4 regions of the Pseudomonas sp. LF020 genome follow, and region 3 is predicted to be linked to each of the others. Evidence: predicted binding sites of a transcription regulator. Region 3 holds the regulator's gene; each other region holds the start of a gene.
What was found. The regulator sigma-54, encoded in region 3, starts transcription at its own class of promoters, with help from an activator protein. The targets are predictions, from matches to a motif close to ANTGGCATNNANNTTGCTNT.

Region 1: the regulator sigma-54 is predicted to act here: its motif matches at 1,503-1,522, upstream of ACU680_RS21760 (pilin).
Region 2: the regulator sigma-54 is predicted to act here: its motif matches at 1,980-1,999, upstream of glnK (P-II family nitrogen regulator).
Region 4: the regulator sigma-54 is predicted to act here: its motif matches at 1,685-1,704, upstream of glnA (glutamate--ammonia ligase).

What each region holds. Positions count from the first base shown of each region.
Region 1 covers NZ_JBRFIX010000009.1:260,893-265,105, forward strand. The annotation lists gene pilB (type IV-A pilus assembly ATPase PilB) at 1-1,342, opposite strand, end outside; gene ACU680_RS21760 (pilin) at 1,569-2,006, shown strand; gene ACU680_RS21765 (BON domain-containing protein) at 2,303-2,659, shown strand; gene ACU680_RS21770 (DUF2845 domain-containing protein) at 2,922-3,218, opposite strand; gene ACU680_RS21775 (DUF748 domain-containing protein) at 3,218-4,213, opposite strand, start outside.
Region 2 covers NZ_JBRFIX010000010.1:26,367-30,579, forward strand. The annotation lists gene ACU680_RS22150 (ammonium transporter) at 65-1,402, opposite strand; gene glnK (P-II family nitrogen regulator) at 1,440-1,778, opposite strand; gene ACU680_RS22160 (accessory factor UbiK family protein) at 2,192-2,452, shown strand; gene ACU680_RS22165 (YifB family Mg chelatase-like AAA ATPase) at 3,215-4,213, shown strand, end outside.
Region 3 covers NZ_JBRFIX010000003.1:436,924-441,136, forward strand. The annotation lists gene lptA (lipopolysaccharide transport periplasmic protein LptA) at 1-169, shown strand, start outside; gene lptB (LPS export ABC transporter ATP-binding protein) at 169-894, shown strand; gene ACU680_RS09750 (RNA polymerase factor sigma-54) at 1,082-2,575, shown strand; gene hpf (ribosome hibernation-promoting factor, HPF/YfiA family) at 2,649-2,957, shown strand; gene ptsN (PTS IIA-like nitrogen regulatory protein PtsN) at 2,969-3,433, shown strand; gene rapZ (RNase adapter RapZ) at 3,436-4,213, shown strand, end outside.
Region 4 covers NZ_JBRFIX010000004.1:261,738-265,950, forward strand. The annotation lists gene ACU680_RS11795 (cupin domain-containing protein) at 1-2, opposite strand, end outside; gene glnA (glutamate--ammonia ligase) at 184-1,590, opposite strand; gene thiI (tRNA uracil 4-sulfurtransferase ThiI) at 1,919-3,373, shown strand; gene typA (translational GTPase TypA) at 3,513-4,213, shown strand, end outside.

The DNA.
Region 1 (4,213 bases), on a different contig from region 3:
GGCTGACCGAGGTGGCGATGTTGAACCCGGGAATGCCCATGTTGTGCAGACGGGTCAGGGTTTCGGCGGCGCTGTTGGTGTGCAGCGTGGACAGCACCAGGTGGCCGGTCTGTGCGGCCTTGATCGCGATCTCGGCGGTTTCCAGGTCGCGGATCTCGCCGACCATGATCACGTCCGGGTCCTGCCGCAGAAACGAACGTAGGGCCTGAGCAAAATCCAGCCCCTGTTTCGGATTGACGTTGACCTGGTTGATGCCTTCCATGTTGATTTCCACCGGGTCTTCGGCGGTGGAAATGTTGATGTCGACGGTGTTGAGGATATTCAGGCCGGTGTACAGCGAAACAGTTTTCCCCGACCCCGTAGGCCCGGTTACCAGAATCATGCCCTGCGGCTGCTTGAGCGCGGCCATGTACAGTTCTTTCTGCGCCGGCTCGTAACCCAATGCATCGATGCCGATCTGTGCGCTGGACGGGTCGAGAATCCGGATCACCACTTTTTCGCCCCACAGGGTCGGCAAGGTGTTGACCCGGAAGTCGATGGACTTGGTCTTCGACAGGCGCATCTTGATTCGCCCGTCCTGCGGTTTGCGCCGTTCCGAGATATCCAGACTGGCCATGACTTTCAGGCGTGCGGCGATCCGTCCGGCCAACTGGATCGGCGGTTTGGCCACCTCGCGCAGGATGCCGTCGGTGCGCACCCGCACCCTGAAGTTTTTTTCGTAAGGTTCGAAGTGCAGGTCGGAAGAGCCACTCTTGATCGCGTCGAGCAGCATCTTGTGCACGAAGCGCACGACCGGCGCGTCGTCGGCGTCGAGGCCGCCAATGGCGTCCTGGCGGCTGTCGTCGACGGACTCGACATCCACGCCGTCGAGATCGACGTCGGCCATGTCTTCGAGACCACTGGCGTGAGTGTCGAAGAATTTCTCGATGGCCTCGGTGAGCTTGTCGTCCTCCACCAGAATGGCTTCGGTGCTCAGCCCGGTGCTGAACTGAATGTCATTGATCGCCTGATGATTGCTCGGATCGGAAATACCCACGAACAGTTTGTTGCCACGCCGCCACAAGGGCAGGGCGTGGTGCTGGCGCACCAGTTTTTCACTGACCAGGCCTTTGGGCTGGGTTTCCTTGTCGAGGCAATTGAGGTCCATGAAGGCCATGCCGAAATGCTCGGAAGCGATCTCGGCCACCTGTGAGCTCTTCACCAGTTTGTTCTGCACCAGGTAGCTGACCAGCGACAGCCGATTGCGCTGCGCCTGTTGCCAGGCCTGCTGGGCGCTTTTTTCCGTAAGCAGTTCGGCTTGTACCAATTGCTTGGCCAGACCGCTCAGAGCGATGTCATTCATGGGGATTCCGGATGCTGACAGTTCATGACTTATAGCCTAGTCAAGTGACAGCGCCAAACACGCCCGGTACAGGTGACAAAAAGTGTCAGATAGTGCGGTTGCAGGTTGTAGGAACTGACATCGCACACGCTTTGCGCCCAATGGACGGGGCCTGGAAGGCATTGGCATGGCCTATGCTGCGTCCCTTTCAGATCATGAGATTTCGACTCATGCATGGAGCGTGTCTATGAAAAAACAACAAGGTTTCACTCTGATCGAGCTGCTGATCGTCGTCGCGATCATCGGCATCCTGGCAACCATCGCCTTGCCGCAGTATTCGAAGTATCAGGCGCGGTCAAAAGTGACCGCGGGGCTGGCGGAGATCAGTGCGATGAAGGTGCCGTTCGAGGACACCATCAATCAAGGTACCGCTCCGGATATAAACGCTGTGAATGGCGGTACAGCCACCACCTCCAACTGTACGGTCTCGGTTACAGGCACAGCGGCGACGGGGGCGGGCAGCATCAGCTGTACGCTGCTCAACGCTCCGGGTCCGGTACTGGGCAAAACCATCACGCTCACTCGTTCGGGCGCTGCTACGGGTAATACCTCTGGCGTGTGGACCTGTGCCACTACTGTTAACGCGGATTATTCGCCAAAAGGCTGTACCGCCAGCGGTACTTGATCGCTAGCGCGTGATGTACGAATGCCCTGCCACGCAGGGCATTTTTCTTTATTCGGTGAAAATAAAAGTCTCAATAATTTCAGCGCCTTAGGAACTTTCCAAAAAACCGCAACTTGCAAGTGAATATTCCCCGAATCATGCATTTTGCATGAATCCGGAATTTTCCATTATCTGTAAGATGTTGATTTATATAGCTTTTGTATCTTTTAAAAAGTTGGCACAACGTTCGCAACTACCTCGGTAACCCTGCTGACAAGTAATCCAGCAGACTTTCCAGAAAAACAGGAGTTACTCGTATGAAGAAGTTCGCTATCACTGCCGCTGCTGCTACCGCGCTGACCCTGACCATGGCTTCCGGTGCCTTTGCACAAACCACCCAGGCTACTCAGGCTCCAATGACTCTGGCTGCTGGTGAAATGACCAAGGCTAAAGAAGCTACTTCCGATACCTGGATCACTACCAAAGTCAAAAGCGACCTGGTAACCGAAAAAGGCATTCCTGGTACCGACATCAAAGTCGAAACCAACAAAGGTGTGGTTTCCCTGTCTTCTGACGTCGCTGTCACCGAAGCTCAGAAAACCACCGCGGTGAACATCACCAAGAAAATCAAAGGCGTCAAAGCGGTTTCCGCTGACGGCCTGAAAGCCGAGTAAGGCATGACTTCTCGCCTGGACCGGGAGAAGACGCGACAGACGGGCCGAGCAATACGTCTGCCGCAACTTTAGAGTTCATGCGAACGGTCACACGGATGTGACCATTACAGGCCCCGACACAAGTGCCGGGGCTTGTTCTATTTCAGGGGCACCACAAAACAATTGTAGGAGTGAGCCTGCTCGCGATAGCGGTGTGTCAGATGGAGAAATCTGCTGACTGACACACCGCTATCGCGAGCAGGCTCACTCCTACAGGGGGGAATTAATTACCGCGCTTGCTGTTGATCTGCCGCAGGCGATTGCCTTCAAAGCGCAGGTACTGATACATGCCGTTACTCGGGCCGTAGGTCCATTCCTCGACCTGAAACTCTTCGCGGCGGTTGGCGCTGCGCTTGTAGCCGAGGGCATCGCGGTTGACCGGTTCGCCACACTTCTGCAGCACTTCACTGGCGCGGTCGCCGAGACTGACCAACTGGCTGCCACAACGCAGCGTGTCAGAGGCCTGAGCCGGGCTGGCGGCGAGCAGCAGTGTCAGCGCAACCAGCCACTTGTGGTTCATCATTCGGCGTCCAGGTGCATTTGCGTCACGACCCGGCCATCGCTTTCGGCCTCGCCAAGGTTGGCGTCGATGAAGTACACCCGGTCATCCGCCAACTGGCCTTTGTCGACCAGATAGTCCTTGATGCTGCTGGCGCGTTCCTGACCCAACTGCCGCAGCAGCACATCGCTGGAACTCCAGAACTTGATCACACCATCACGCATTTTTGCCGTGCGTTCTTCCTTGCCCAGATCTTTCCATTCGGCCGGTGGCTGAGTTTTCAGACGGGTACGGTAGATGCCTTCAAGCAGCGGGCCTTTCTCGCTCTCCGGCACTTGCAGCAGGGACGCTTGCGCCGGCACCTTGTCGCCCCGACGCTGGAGCATCTTGTAGTAGTTGTACTGGTATTCGCGCTCCAGACGCTGTTCGGCGATCAACGGACCGTCGCTGCTCTGTGCGGCAGTTCCTTCGATTTCCAGACGCAGGGCTGGACGTTCCTTGAGGGCCTTGGACAGTTTGTCCAGCGCCGACTCGGCGTCCTTGCTCAGGTCACTGGAGCCCGCAGCAAAGGACACGGTACCGAGGTCCTCGGAGCCGCCACCGTTGATCAGCCCGCCAATCATCTTGAACGGTGCGGCGGCGGCCTTGACGATCAGGTTGCGCAGGGTCTGCCAGACAATCGGCATCACGCTGAACTGCGGGTTGTTGAGGTCGCCGGTCACCGGCAGCTCGATGGAGATCTTGCCATCGACGTCCTTGAGCAGGGCAATCGCCAGTTTCAACGGCAAGCTCACGGCATCCGGGCTGTCGACTTTCTCACCGAGTTGCAGTTGCTCGACCACCACTTTGTTTTCAGCCTTCAACTGGCCCTTGGTGATCAGGTAATGCAGGTCGAGGTTGAGCCGGCCCTTGCGGATGCGGTAACCGGCGAACTTGCCGGAATACGGCGTCAGTGTGGTTAGTTCGACGCGTTTGAAACTGGTGGCGATGTCGAGGCTGGCCATCGGGTCGAACGG
Region 2 (4,213 bases), on a different contig from region 3:
TGAATGACAAATTCCAGACAAAAAAATGCCCGGCAAGCCGGGCAAGTTTTTTCGATGCGCGTACTTACAGGTTGTAGCCGCGTTCGTTGTGTTGTGCCAGGTCCAGACCCACAGCCTCTTCTTCCTCGGCCACACGCAGACCCATCACGGCGTCCAGGACCTTGAGGATGATGAAGGTGACGATTGCGGTGTAGATCACCGTGAAGCCGACACCTTTGCACTGAATCCATACTTGAGCGGCGATGTCGGTGACTGTGCCGAAGCCACCCAGCGACGGTGCAGCGAACACACCGGTGAGGATCGCCCCGAGAATACCGCCGATACCGTGTACGCCGAAGGCATCCAGGGAGTCGTCATAGCCAAGTTTGCGTTTCAGGGTGGTGGCACAGAAGAAGCACACCACGCCTGCCGCCAGACCGATCACCAGTGCGCCCATCGGGCCAACGGTGCCCGCAGCCGGAGTGATCGCCACCAGACCGGCAACCACACCCGAAGCAATGCCCAGAGCGCTTGGTTTGCCGTGAGTGATCCACTCCGCGAACATCCAGCCCAGAGCCGCTGCAGCGGTTGCAATCTGAGTGACCAGCATCGCCATGCCGGCAGTGCCGTTGGCGGCTGCGGCGGAACCGGCGTTGAAGCCGAACCAGCCGACCCACAGCATCGCCGCGCCCATCAGGGTGTAACCGAGGTTGTGCGGCGCCATCGGGGTGGTCGGGAAGCCTTTGCGCTTGCCCAGTACCAAGCACGCGACCAGACCGGCGATACCGGCGTTGATATGCACCACGGTGCCGCCCGCGAAGTCGAGTACGCCCCAGTCCCACAGCAGGCCGCCATTACCGGACCAGACCATGTGTGCGATCGGCGCATAGACGAGGGTGAACCAGACGCCCATGAAGATCAGCATCGCGGAAAATTTCATTCGCTCGGCGAACGCACCGACGATCAGTGCCGGGGTGATGATCGCGAAAGTCATCTGGAAGGTGACGAACACCGCCTCCGGGAACAGCGCCGCGGGACCGGTCAGGCTTGAAGGCGTGACCCCGGCGAGGAACGCCTTGCCCATGCCGCCGAAGAACGAGTTGAAGTTGACGACGCCCTGCTCCATGCCGGTGGTGTCGAACGCAATGCTGTAGCCATAAATGACCCACAGAACGCTGATCAGACCGGTAATGGCGAAGCACTGCATCATCACCGAAAGAATGTTTTTCGAGCGCACCATGCCGCCGTAGAACAGCGCCAGGCCTGGAATGGTCATGAACAGCACGAGGGCTGTGGAGGTCAGCATCCAGGCGGTGTCGCCGGAATTGAGGACTGGAGGCGCCACCGGATCTGCCGCCATAGCCAGGCCGGGCATTACGATGGACAACAGGGCGCCTAGCCCTGCGAATTTACGCAGAGTCATATTGTTTTCTCCTGGGGCGTTGGGTTTGTGGCGGCGTTTAGATCGCGTCGGTATCGGTTTCGCCGGTACGGATGCGGATCGCCTGTTCCAGATTGACCACGAAGATCTTGCCGTCACCGATCTTGCCGGTGTTGGCAGCCTTGGTTATCGCCTCGATAACCCGATCCAGATCCTTGTCGTCGATGGCAACGTCGATTTTCACCTTGGGCAGAAAATCGACCACATACTCCGCGCCGCGATACAGCTCGGTGTGACCCTTCTGCCGGCCGAAGCCTTTGACTTCAGTAACGGTAATGCCCTGCACGCCGATTTCGGACAGCGACTCGCGCACGTCGTCCAACTTGAACGGCTTGATGATGGCAGTGACTAGCTTCATGAAACTCTCTCCCGAATTGGTGGACTTGCCCCAGGAAAACAAACCCGACTCAAGTCTAAGCGCAGTGCCTGGCTTTGTAACGCATCGTCGGCCCTACCTGCCCGACTGACGCCAGCTAACCGCTGCCGACGAAACTCCCCGTCCCGCCTGCCGCACTGCATTCGTCACAGCGACTGCATCAGTGCATGGGTCACTACCGACTAAGCAGAAAGCTTGCCATCTCGCCAAATTCCTCTGATTTCAATCTCTTGGCCGCTGCCGCAGGCGCCCGCGCAAAAAAGCCCCGACGGTTACGCACAACAACGGTGCGTTGCCGTCCGTCCGCCTGCGCGAAAAGCGTGCATCCGTGCCTGCGTCAATGACTATAGACACTGCGTGATACACTGCCCGCCACTGTTTACAGGACACATTCCATGCTCGCGCCCAAAGACTTCCTCGACGCCCTGAGCGGCACCGCCTCCCGCCTGTTCAGCGGCGACACCCCGCTGCCCAAAGCCGAAATCGAAAGCCAGTTCAAGATGCTGCTGCAGAGTGCGTTCAGCAAACTCGACCTGGTCAGCCGCGAAGAATTTGACAGTCAGATGGTTGTGTTGGCCCGCACCCGCGCTCGCCTCGAAAGCCTTGAGGCGAAAGTCGCAGAGCTGGAAGCCAAGCTGACGCCGCCGGCCGAGTAAGTCTGCAGACCCTGAGCCAAATGCCTTGAAATTTGCGAAAGAAATCAAACCGCTCCTGCCGAGGCAGGAGCGGTTTCCGTCAGACCAATCCTCTACAACGAATTATTCCAACGGTCTCGCAGAAACTCGTACAGGCGAAAAGCCCATAACGCGATTCTGACGAGGCGCCACATATGTTTAAGAAACTTAGACATACTTTGGCCCTCCTTGCGTGGGGCCAAACCTCCGATGCACTTTCCGGCGTACGAACACCTTCGGGACTACACGTGAGTATGTCCGCTAAGGCGGCCGGGTGTGGGTTCCCCGAATACAGCACCGGCACGGGTCTCACACCGTGTCGAGGAACATGAAGTCTTTACGCTCCCGGCCACACTTCGCGAATACTTCATGAGTGGGCATCGTCATTGCGGATTTTATGACCGCCCTTAGAAAGCGATTTAAACAACTTGTATCAAGTCGTTAGGAGGCGCTAGCAACAGGACCGTTGCCCTCTTTCACGCCCATCTGATACTTGCGCCAATGAGCAAACATGCATAACCTGACCCCACGTGAGTGTGTCCGCAAAGGATACGCAGGCCTTGGCCTCACCGAAGCCTGCAAACTGAAAACCGTCTACTCAAGGCGGTTTTTTTTCGCCTCGAAATTGGTTGATTACTTTCCCGCAACATTCAGTGAAAGTTCGCTCCCGCCTGATCGTCCTTCCCCAACTACCCTTCAAAAACCCGCAGGAAGCGGCCCCCCGATTCAGCTCAAGGAACGACCATGTCCCTCTCCATCGTCCACAGTCGCGCCCAGATTGGCGTGGATGCTCCCGCTGTCACTGTCGAAGTTCATCTGGCCAACGGTCTGCCGTCGCTGACCATGGTCGGGCTGCCCGAGGCGGCGGTGAAGGAGAGCAAGGACCGGGTGCGCAGCGCGATCATCAATTCCGGGCTGCAGTTTCCGGCGCGGCGGATCACCTTGAATCTGGCGCCGGCGGACTTGCCCAAGGACGGCGGGCGGTTTGATCTGGCGATTGCCTTGGGGATTCTGTCGGCGAGTGTGCAGGTGCCGTGTCTGACGCTGGATGAGGTGGAATGCCTTGGTGAATTGGCGTTGTCCGGCGCTGTGCGTCCGGTACGCGGGGTGTTGCCGGCGGCACTGGCGGCGCGCAAGGCCGGGCGGGCACTGGTGGTGCCGCGGGCGAATGCCGAGGAGGCTTGCCTGGCGTCGGGGTTAAAAGTATTTGCGGTGGATCATCTGCTCGAGGCGGTGGCGCATTTCAACGGGCATACGCCGGTCGAGCCTTATGTCTCGGACGGGCTGATCCATGCGGCGAAACCTTATCCCGACCTCAACGAAGTACAAGGGCAGATGGCCGCGAAACGGGCGCTGCTGATTGCGGCGGCGGGCGCGCATAACCTGTTGTTCAGTGGGCCGCCGGGAACGGGCAAGACCTTGTTGGCGAGTCGTTTGCCGGGCCTGCTGCCGCCACTCTCCGAATGCGAGGCGCTGGAAGTGGCGGCGATTCAATCGGTCGCCAGCGGCGTGCCACTGACCCATTGGCCGCAGCGACCATTCCGTCAACCGCACCATTCTGCATCGGGACCGGCGCTGGTCGGTGGCAGCTCGAAACCGCAACCCGGCGAGATCACCCTCGCCCACCACGGTGTGCTGTTTCTCGACGAGCTTCCGGAATTTGATCGCAAGGTGTTGGAGGTACTGCGCGAGCCGCTGGAATCCGGGCATATCGTGATTGCCCGAGCCAAGGATCGCGTGCGC
Region 3 (4,213 bases):
GGTTGTCGACAAGGACAACAACACCACTCAGGGCGAGAAAATCGTCTATGACACAGTGAAGAAGCTGGCCAGTGCCGGTCGCGCTACCGGTAGCAAAGTCACCGAAGCGCGTCCGCGCATCGACATGGTGATCCAGCCGAAGAAGAAAACCGACGAGAAGACCCAGTAATGGCAACTCTGAAAGCCCAACACCTGGCCAAGGCCTATAAAAGCCGCCAGGTTGTGCGCGACGTCAGCCTGTCGATCGACAGTGGCCAGATCGTTGGCCTGCTCGGCCCGAACGGCGCCGGCAAGACCACCTGCTTCTACATGATCGTCGGCCTGGTGCAGGCCGATCAGGGTCGCGTGCTGATCGATGATCTGGACGTCAGCCATCAGCCGATGCACGGTCGTGCCAAGGCCGGTATCGGCTATCTGCCGCAAGAAGCATCGATCTTCCGCAAACTGTCGGTGGCCGATAACATCATGGCCATCCTCGAAACCCGCACGGAACTCGACAAGGCCGGTCGTCGCAAGGAACTGGAAAGCCTGCTGCAGGAGTTCCACATCAGCCACATCCGCGACAACCTCGGCATGAGCCTGTCCGGTGGTGAACGCCGCCGGGTGGAAATCGCCCGCGCCCTGGCGACCGCACCGAAATTCATCCTGCTCGACGAACCGTTCGCCGGTGTCGACCCGATTTCGGTTGGCGACATCAAGCAGATCATCCACCACCTCAAGGCCAAGGGCATCGGTGTACTGATCACCGACCACAACGTGCGTGAGACCCTGGATATCTGCGAAACCGCCTACATCGTCAACGACGGTCAACTGATCGCCGAAGGCGATGCGGCGACCATCCTTGCCAACGATCTGGTGAAGGAAGTGTACCTGGGCCACGAGTTCCGCCTCTAAGCGAATAGTGCCCGGTGAGCCGCCCGGGCGCTGTATCGATTCAAGCAGGATTTAATACGCTTTAATTGTTACAGCGCTCTAGGCAAACACGACAGTTTCAGGCATATAATTTGCTTAAGTTTGGCGCTCCGGCGCCCTGTAGTGGATGGCGCATGCGCGCCGGCGAATAAGGTGTTAAGCCCCTGCCATGAAACCATCGCTAGTCTTGAGAATGGGCCAGCAGCTGACGATGACACCGCAGCTGCAACAGGCCATCCGCCTGCTCCAATTGTCGACCCTGGACCTGCAACAGGAAATCCAGGAGGCCCTGGAATCCAATCCGATGCTCGAACGCCAGGAAGAAGGCGACGACTTCGACAATACCGATCCTTTGGCCGACAACGTCGAACAAAAAACCAACACCGACATTCAGGAACCCTCCTATCAGGAAACCGCCCCGACGGTGGACAACCTGGAAGATGGCGAATGGAACGAGCGCATTCCTAACGAACTGCCCGTTGATACCGCCTGGGAAGACGTCTACCAGACCAGCGCCAGCAGTCTGCCCAGCAGCGATGACGACGAGTGGGACTTCACCACCCGCACCTCCGCCGGCGAAAGCCTGCAAAGCCATTTGCTGTGGCAATTGAACCTGGCGCCGATGTCCGACACCGACCGCCTGATCGCCGTGACCCTGATCGATTGCATCAACAATCAGGGCTACCTCGACGAAACCCTCGAAGAAATCCTCGACGCCTTTGATCCGGAGCTCGACATCGAGCTGGACGAGATCGAGGCCGTTCTGCACCGCATTCAACAGTTCGAACCCGCCGGCATCGGCGCGCGCAACCTCGGCGAATGCCTGTTGCTGCAACTGCGTCAGCTCCCGGCCAAGACCCCGTGGCTCAACGAAGCCAAACGTCTGGTCAGCGATTACATCGATCTGCTCGGCAGTCGTGACTACAGCCAGTTGATGCGGCGCATGAAGCTCAAGGAAGACGAGCTGCGTCAGGTCATCGAACTGGTGCAAAGCCTCAATCCACGCCCGGGCTCACAGATCGAATCGACCGAAGCCGAGTACGTGGTGCCCGACGTCATTGTGCGCAAGGACAACGAGCGCTGGCTGGTCGAATTGAATCAGGAGTCGGTGCCCCGTTTGCGGGTCAACGCGCAGTACGCCGGTTTCGTCCGTCGCGCCGACACCAGCGCCGACAACACCTTCATGCGCAACCAGTTGCAAGAAGCACGCTGGTTCATCAAGAGCCTGCAGAGCCGCAACGAAACCCTGATGAAAGTGGCCACCCAGATCGTCGAGCATCAGCGCGGTTTCCTGGAGTACGGCGACGAAGCCATGAAGCCGTTGGTCCTGCACGACATCGCCGAAGCGGTAGGCATGCACGAATCGACGATTTCCCGGGTCACCACACAGAAATTCATGCATACCCCACGGGGCATTTATGAACTGAAATACTTTTTCTCCAGCCATGTAAGCACCTCCGAAGGCGGTGAATGCTCGTCCACGGCGATCCGCGCGATCATCAAAAAACTGGTTGCAGCGGAAAATCAGAAAAAGCCGTTGAGTGACAGCAAGATCGCTGGTTTACTGGAGGCACAAGGCATTCAGGTGGCTCGCCGCACCGTCGCCAAGTACCGTGAATCCCTAGGGATCGCGCCTTCGAGCGAACGCAAGCGGTTGATGTAAGCCACGTTACAGCGTTCCAGTGGCAGGCTGTTCGGCCTGCCGCTTTATGCACTGGCAACGAAGGAGAAGCTGTATGCAAGTCAACATCAGTGGACACCAACTGGAAGTTACCCAACCTCTCCGTGAATACGTTGAGCAGAAGCTCAAGAGGCTTGAGGGACATTTCGACAAGATCACCAACGTGCAAGTCACGATGTGCGTCGAAAAGCTGAAGCAGAAAATCGAAGCCACGCTGCATATTCCCGGCAATGAGGTCGTCGCAAACGCGGAACATACCGACATGTACGCAGCGATCGACGCGCTGACCGACAAGCTTGATAAACAACTCAAAAAGCATAAGGAAAAGACCCAGAGCCTGCTTCAGGGCGCTACCGGTCGATAACCCCCACCCCCATGATCCGACTTGAAAGTATCCTGACCCCCGGCCGTTCCCTGGTGAACGTGCCGGGCGGCAGTAAAAAGAAAGCCCTCGAACAGATTGCCAACCTGATCGCCCGCGAAGTGCCGGATCTGGAGATGCAAGATGTCTTCGAAGCGCTGATCGCCCGTGAGAAACTCGGTTCCACCGGTTTCGGCAACGGCATCGCCATCCCCCACTGTCGTCTCAAAGGCTGCGAAGCGCCTATCAGCGCGTTGATGCACCTTGAAGCGCCCATCGATTTCGATGCAATCGACGGCGCACCGGTTGACCTGCTGTTTGTCTTGCTGGTCCCGGAAGCGGCCACCGATGCTCATCTGGAATTACTGCGCCAGATCGCCAGCATGCTCGACCGCAAGGAAGTGCGCGAAAAACTGCGTAGCGCACCGAGCAATGAAGCCTTGTATCAGGTCGTCCTGAGCGAGCAGAACGGTCACTAATCATGCGTTTGATCATCGTCAGCGGCCGCTCCGGCTCGGGTAAAAGTACCGCCCTGAATGTTCTTGAGGACAACGGCTACTACTGCATCGACAACCTGCCGGCCGGTCTGCTGCCGGAACTCGCCGAACGCGCCCTGATTCATACCGAGCTGGCTCAGCCGTTGGTGGCTGTGTCGATCGATGCGCGAAACCTGCCGAGTCATTTGTCACGCTTCCCCGAGTTGCTCGAAGAAGTCCGCGCCCGACACATCCAGTGTGATGTGCTGTATCTGGATGCCGACGAAGAAACCTTGCTCAAACGCTTCTCGGAAACCCGCCGTCGCCACCCGCTGAGCACCGCCAACCGCTCACTGGCCGAAGCGATCGAAGATGAAACCGCCCTGCTCGGCCCGATTGCCGACCTGGCCGATCTCAAGGTCAACACCACCAATCTGAATCTGTACCAGTTGCGCGATACCATCAAACTGCGCCTGCTGAACCAGCCGGAGCCGGGGACGGCATTTCTGGTTGAATCGTTCGGTTTCAAGCGCGGCATGCCGGTGGACGCGGATCTGGTGTTCGACGTGCGCTGCCTGCCCAATCCGTACTGGAAGCCTGAATTGCGCGCACAATCCGGACTCGACGCACCGGTCGCCGAGTATCTGGCGACGCAGCCGGAGGTCGAAGAGATGTTCCAGGACATCTACGGCTACCTGAATAAATGGTTGCCGCGCTTTGCGGCGAGCAATCGCGCCTATGTCACCATTGCCATTGGCTGCACTGGCGGACATCACCGCTCCG
Region 4 (4,213 bases), on a different contig from region 3:
ATCGCGTTATTCCTCGAATGGTCGTAGGAGGAAAAGGCTACGGGCGGTTCACCAAGATTGATGCCGGACGATGCGCAAGTTGTTCGCGAATTTGTGGATTGAGGCTGTCGGAATTTTCCTCAAAAAAAAGGCCTCCCGAAGGAGGCCTCTTTTTGTCACGCCGCGTAGCGCGGCGCTACCGGATCAGCAGCTGTAGTACAGCTCATATTCCAGTGGGTGTACGAAGGTGCGGACCTTGATTTCTTCTTCGGATTTCAGCGCGATGTAAGCGTCGATGAAGTCGTCGGAGAACACGCCGCCCTTGGTCAGGAACGCACGGCCCTTGTCCAGCTCTTCCAGGGCTTCTTTCAGGCTGCCGCAAACTTGCGGGATCTCTTTCGCCTCTTCAGGCGGCAGGTCGTACAGGTTTTTGTCAGCGGCATCGCCTGGGTGGATCTTGTTCTGGATACCGTCCAGGCCGGCCATCAGCAGTGCTGCGAAAGCCAGGTACGGGTTGGCAGCCGGATCCGGGAAACGTGCTTCGATACGACGGCCGCGCGGGCTGTTGACGTAAGGAATACGGATCGAGGCGGAACGGTTGCGCGCCGAGTAGGCCAGCATTACTGGCGCTTCGAAACCTGGCACCAGACGCTTGTAGGAGTTGGTGGCCGGGTTGGTGAAGCCGTTCAGGGCCTTGCCGTGCTTGATGATACCGCCGATGAAGTACAGGGCGGTTTCGGACAGGCCGGCATAGCCTTCGCCAGCGAAGGTGTTCTTGCCGTCTTTGGCGATGGACATGTGTACGTGCATGCCCGAGCCGTTGTCGCCGTACAGTGGCTTCGGCATGAAGGTCGCGGTGCGGCCATAAGCGTCGGCAACGTTGTGGACAACGTATTTCAGCGTCTGAACTTCGTCAGCTTTTTTCACCAGGGTGTTGAACTTGACACCGATTTCGTTCTGACCGGCGGTCGCCACTTCGTGGTGGTGAACTTCAACGGTCTGGCCCATCTCTTCCAGTGCGTTGCACATGGCAGTACGGATTTCGTGGTCGTGGTCGAACGGCGGAACCGGGAAGTAGCCGCCTTTGATACCAGGACGGTGGCCTTTGTTGCCGCCTTCGATGTCCTGGTCGGACATCCACGAGCCTTGTTCGGAGTAGATCTTGAACATCGAGCCGGAGATGTCGGATTTGAACTTCACTTCGTCGAAGATGAAGAATTCTGGTTCTGGACCGGCGAAGACGGTGTCACCGATACCGGTGGTCTTCAGGTATTCCTCGGCACGGTGAGCGATGGCGCGCGGGTCGCGATCGTAACCTTGCATGGTCGACGGTTCGATGATGTCGCAAACCAGGATCAGGGTTGCGTCTTCGGTGAACGGGTCGAGGACGGCAGTGTCGTCGTCCGGCAGCAGGATCATGTCGGAGGCTTCGATGCCTTTCCAGCCAGCGATGGAGGAACCGTCGAACATCTTGCCGACTTCGAAGAAGTCGTCTTCCAGCGCATCGCGAGCCGGCATGGTCACGTGGTGCTGAGTGCCTTTGGTGTCCGTGAAGCGCAGATCAATCCACTTGACGTCATGATCTTTGATGAGTTGAACCGACTTCGACATAGTGTCCTCCGGGTGGCTTAGGGCTTGGTAGTGGATGCCCTTAATAGGGGTGATGCCGGCGCAGATACTCTGCCAAGGCAACCTGCCTCACAAGGGAGCAAATTGCATGCCAGTGCCCCAGCATGGGTTTTTTGCCCCAAATTCACGCTTGCAGCACTGCAAAGCGTCATAAAGGCGAAAATCTCGCCCCTTAATGTAGCGCCTCAAATCAAAAATGACCCGTTTTGGTGCAAGGAAAACCTTCTGCATATTAACTGGTTAAACCTTGAGCAATTTCCGCTATAATCCGCGCCCCCCTTTTTCGGCTGGCCCTGCGCGCGCTGTTTTCATGAAACTAATCGTAAAAGTCTTCCCCGAGATCACCATCAAAAGCCGCCCTGTCCGGATGCGTTTCATCCGCCAGCTGGCCAAGAACATCCGCGCCGTGCTCCGCGATCTGGACCCGGCCGTGGTGGTGAACGGTGTGTGGGACAATCTCGAGCTGGAAACCCGCGTTACCGACCCCAAAGCCTTGAAAGAGATGGGCGAGCGCCTGGTCTGCACCCCCGGTGTCGCGCACTTTCTGCAGATCGACGAGTACCCGCTGGGCGACTTCGACGACATCACCGAGAAGTGCAAGCAGCACTACGGTAATGAGCTGGCCGGGAAGATTTTCTCGGTGCGCTGCAAGCGTGCCGGCAAGCATCCGTTCAGCTCGATGGACGTCGAAAAATACGTCGGCAGCAAGCTGCGTCGTGAGTGCGGTGCTGCCGGAATCGACCTCAAAGACCCGCAAATCGAAGTTCGCATCGAAGTTCGCGACCAACGGTTGTTTGTGATCCACAGCCAGCACAACGGCATCGGCGGCTACCCGCTCGGCGCCCTGGAGCAGACGCTGGTATTGATGTCCGGCGGCTTTGACTCGACGGTTGCCGCATACCAGATCATGCGTCGCGGCCTGATGGCACATTTCTGCTTCTTCAATCTGGGTGGGCGTGCCCACGAATTGGGCGTGATGGAAGTCGCGCATTTCATCTGGAAGAAGTACGGCAGCTCGCAACGCGTGCTATTTGTCAGTGTTCCGTTCGAAGAGGTTTTGGGCGAAATTCTCGGCAAAGTCGATAACAGTCATATGGGCGTCGTATTGAAGCGTATGATGTTGCGCGCATCCTCGGCCATCGCCGACCGCCTGCACATCGACGCGCTGGTCACCGGCGAAGCGATCTCCCAGGTATCGAGCCAGACGCTGCCGAACCTGTCGGTGATCGACTGCGTGACCGACAAACTGGTCCTGCGCCCACTGATCGTGGCACACAAGCAGGACATCATCGACACGGCCAACGAGATCGGCACCGCCGATTTCGCCCGGCACATGCCGGAATACTGCGGGGTCATCTCGGTCAATCCGAAGACCGCCGCCAAGCGCCACCGTGTTGAGCACGAAGAGAAAGAATTCGACATGGCAGTCCTCGAGCGTGCGCTCGAAAATGCCAAACTGGTGCCGATCGATCGGGTGATCGACGAATTGGGCCAGGACTTGCAGATCGAAGAAGTCGGCGAAGCGCTGGCCGGTCAGATCGTCATCGACATCCGTCACCCGGATGCGGCCGAGGATGACCCGCTGGAACTCGCCGGCATAGAAGTACAGACGATGCCGTTCTACGCAGTGAACGCTCGTTTCAAGGAGCTGGATCCGACTCGCCAGTACCTGCTGTATTGCGACAAAGGCGTGATGAGTCGCCTGCATGCTCACCATTTGCTCAGTGAGGGGCATGCCAATGTGCGCGTTTATCGACCGAGCTAAGTGCCCGGGGCTGTTTGCCTGTGGCCTGCGTCACCGGCCCCCCGACACCGCCGTCAAGCTGTAACGGCCATGCCGGACACTACTGTTAATCGCTGCCAAGACTTGTCAGCAAACCGAATCCTCTGATCGAGATACACAAGTGATCGAAAATCTACGTAACATCGCCATCATTGCCCACGTTGACCATGGTAAGACCACCCTGGTAGACAAACTCCTGCGTCAATCCGGCACCCTGGAGCGCAACGAGCTCAACGACGAGCGCGTGATGGACTCCAACGACCAGGAAAAAGAGCGCGGTATTACCATTCTGGCGAAAAACACCGCCATCAACTGGAACGGCTACCACATCAACATCGTGGACACCCCGGGCCACGCCGACTTCGGCGGCGAAGTAGAACGCGTAATGTCGATGGTTGACTCCGTTCTGCTGCTGGTTGACGCTCAAGACGGCCCTATGCCGCAAACCCGTTTCGTGACCAAGAAGGCGTTCGAAGCCGGCCTGCGTCCAATCGTGGTGATCAACAAGGTTGACCGTCCAGGCGCGCGTCCGGACTGGGTTCTGGACCAGATCTTCGACCTGTTCGACAACCTCGGTGCTACCGAAGAACAACTGGACTTCCAGGTTGTTTACGCTTCGGCTCTGAACGGCATCGCCGGTCTGGATCACACCGCCATGGGCGAAGACATGACTGCGCTGTACCAGGCAGTTGTCGACCACGTTCCGCCTCCGGCCGTTGACCGTGACGGTCCGTTCCAGATGCAGATCTCCGCTCTGGACTACAACAGCTTCCTGGGTGTTATCGGTGTTGGCCGTATCGCTCGTGGTCGCGTTAAGCCGAA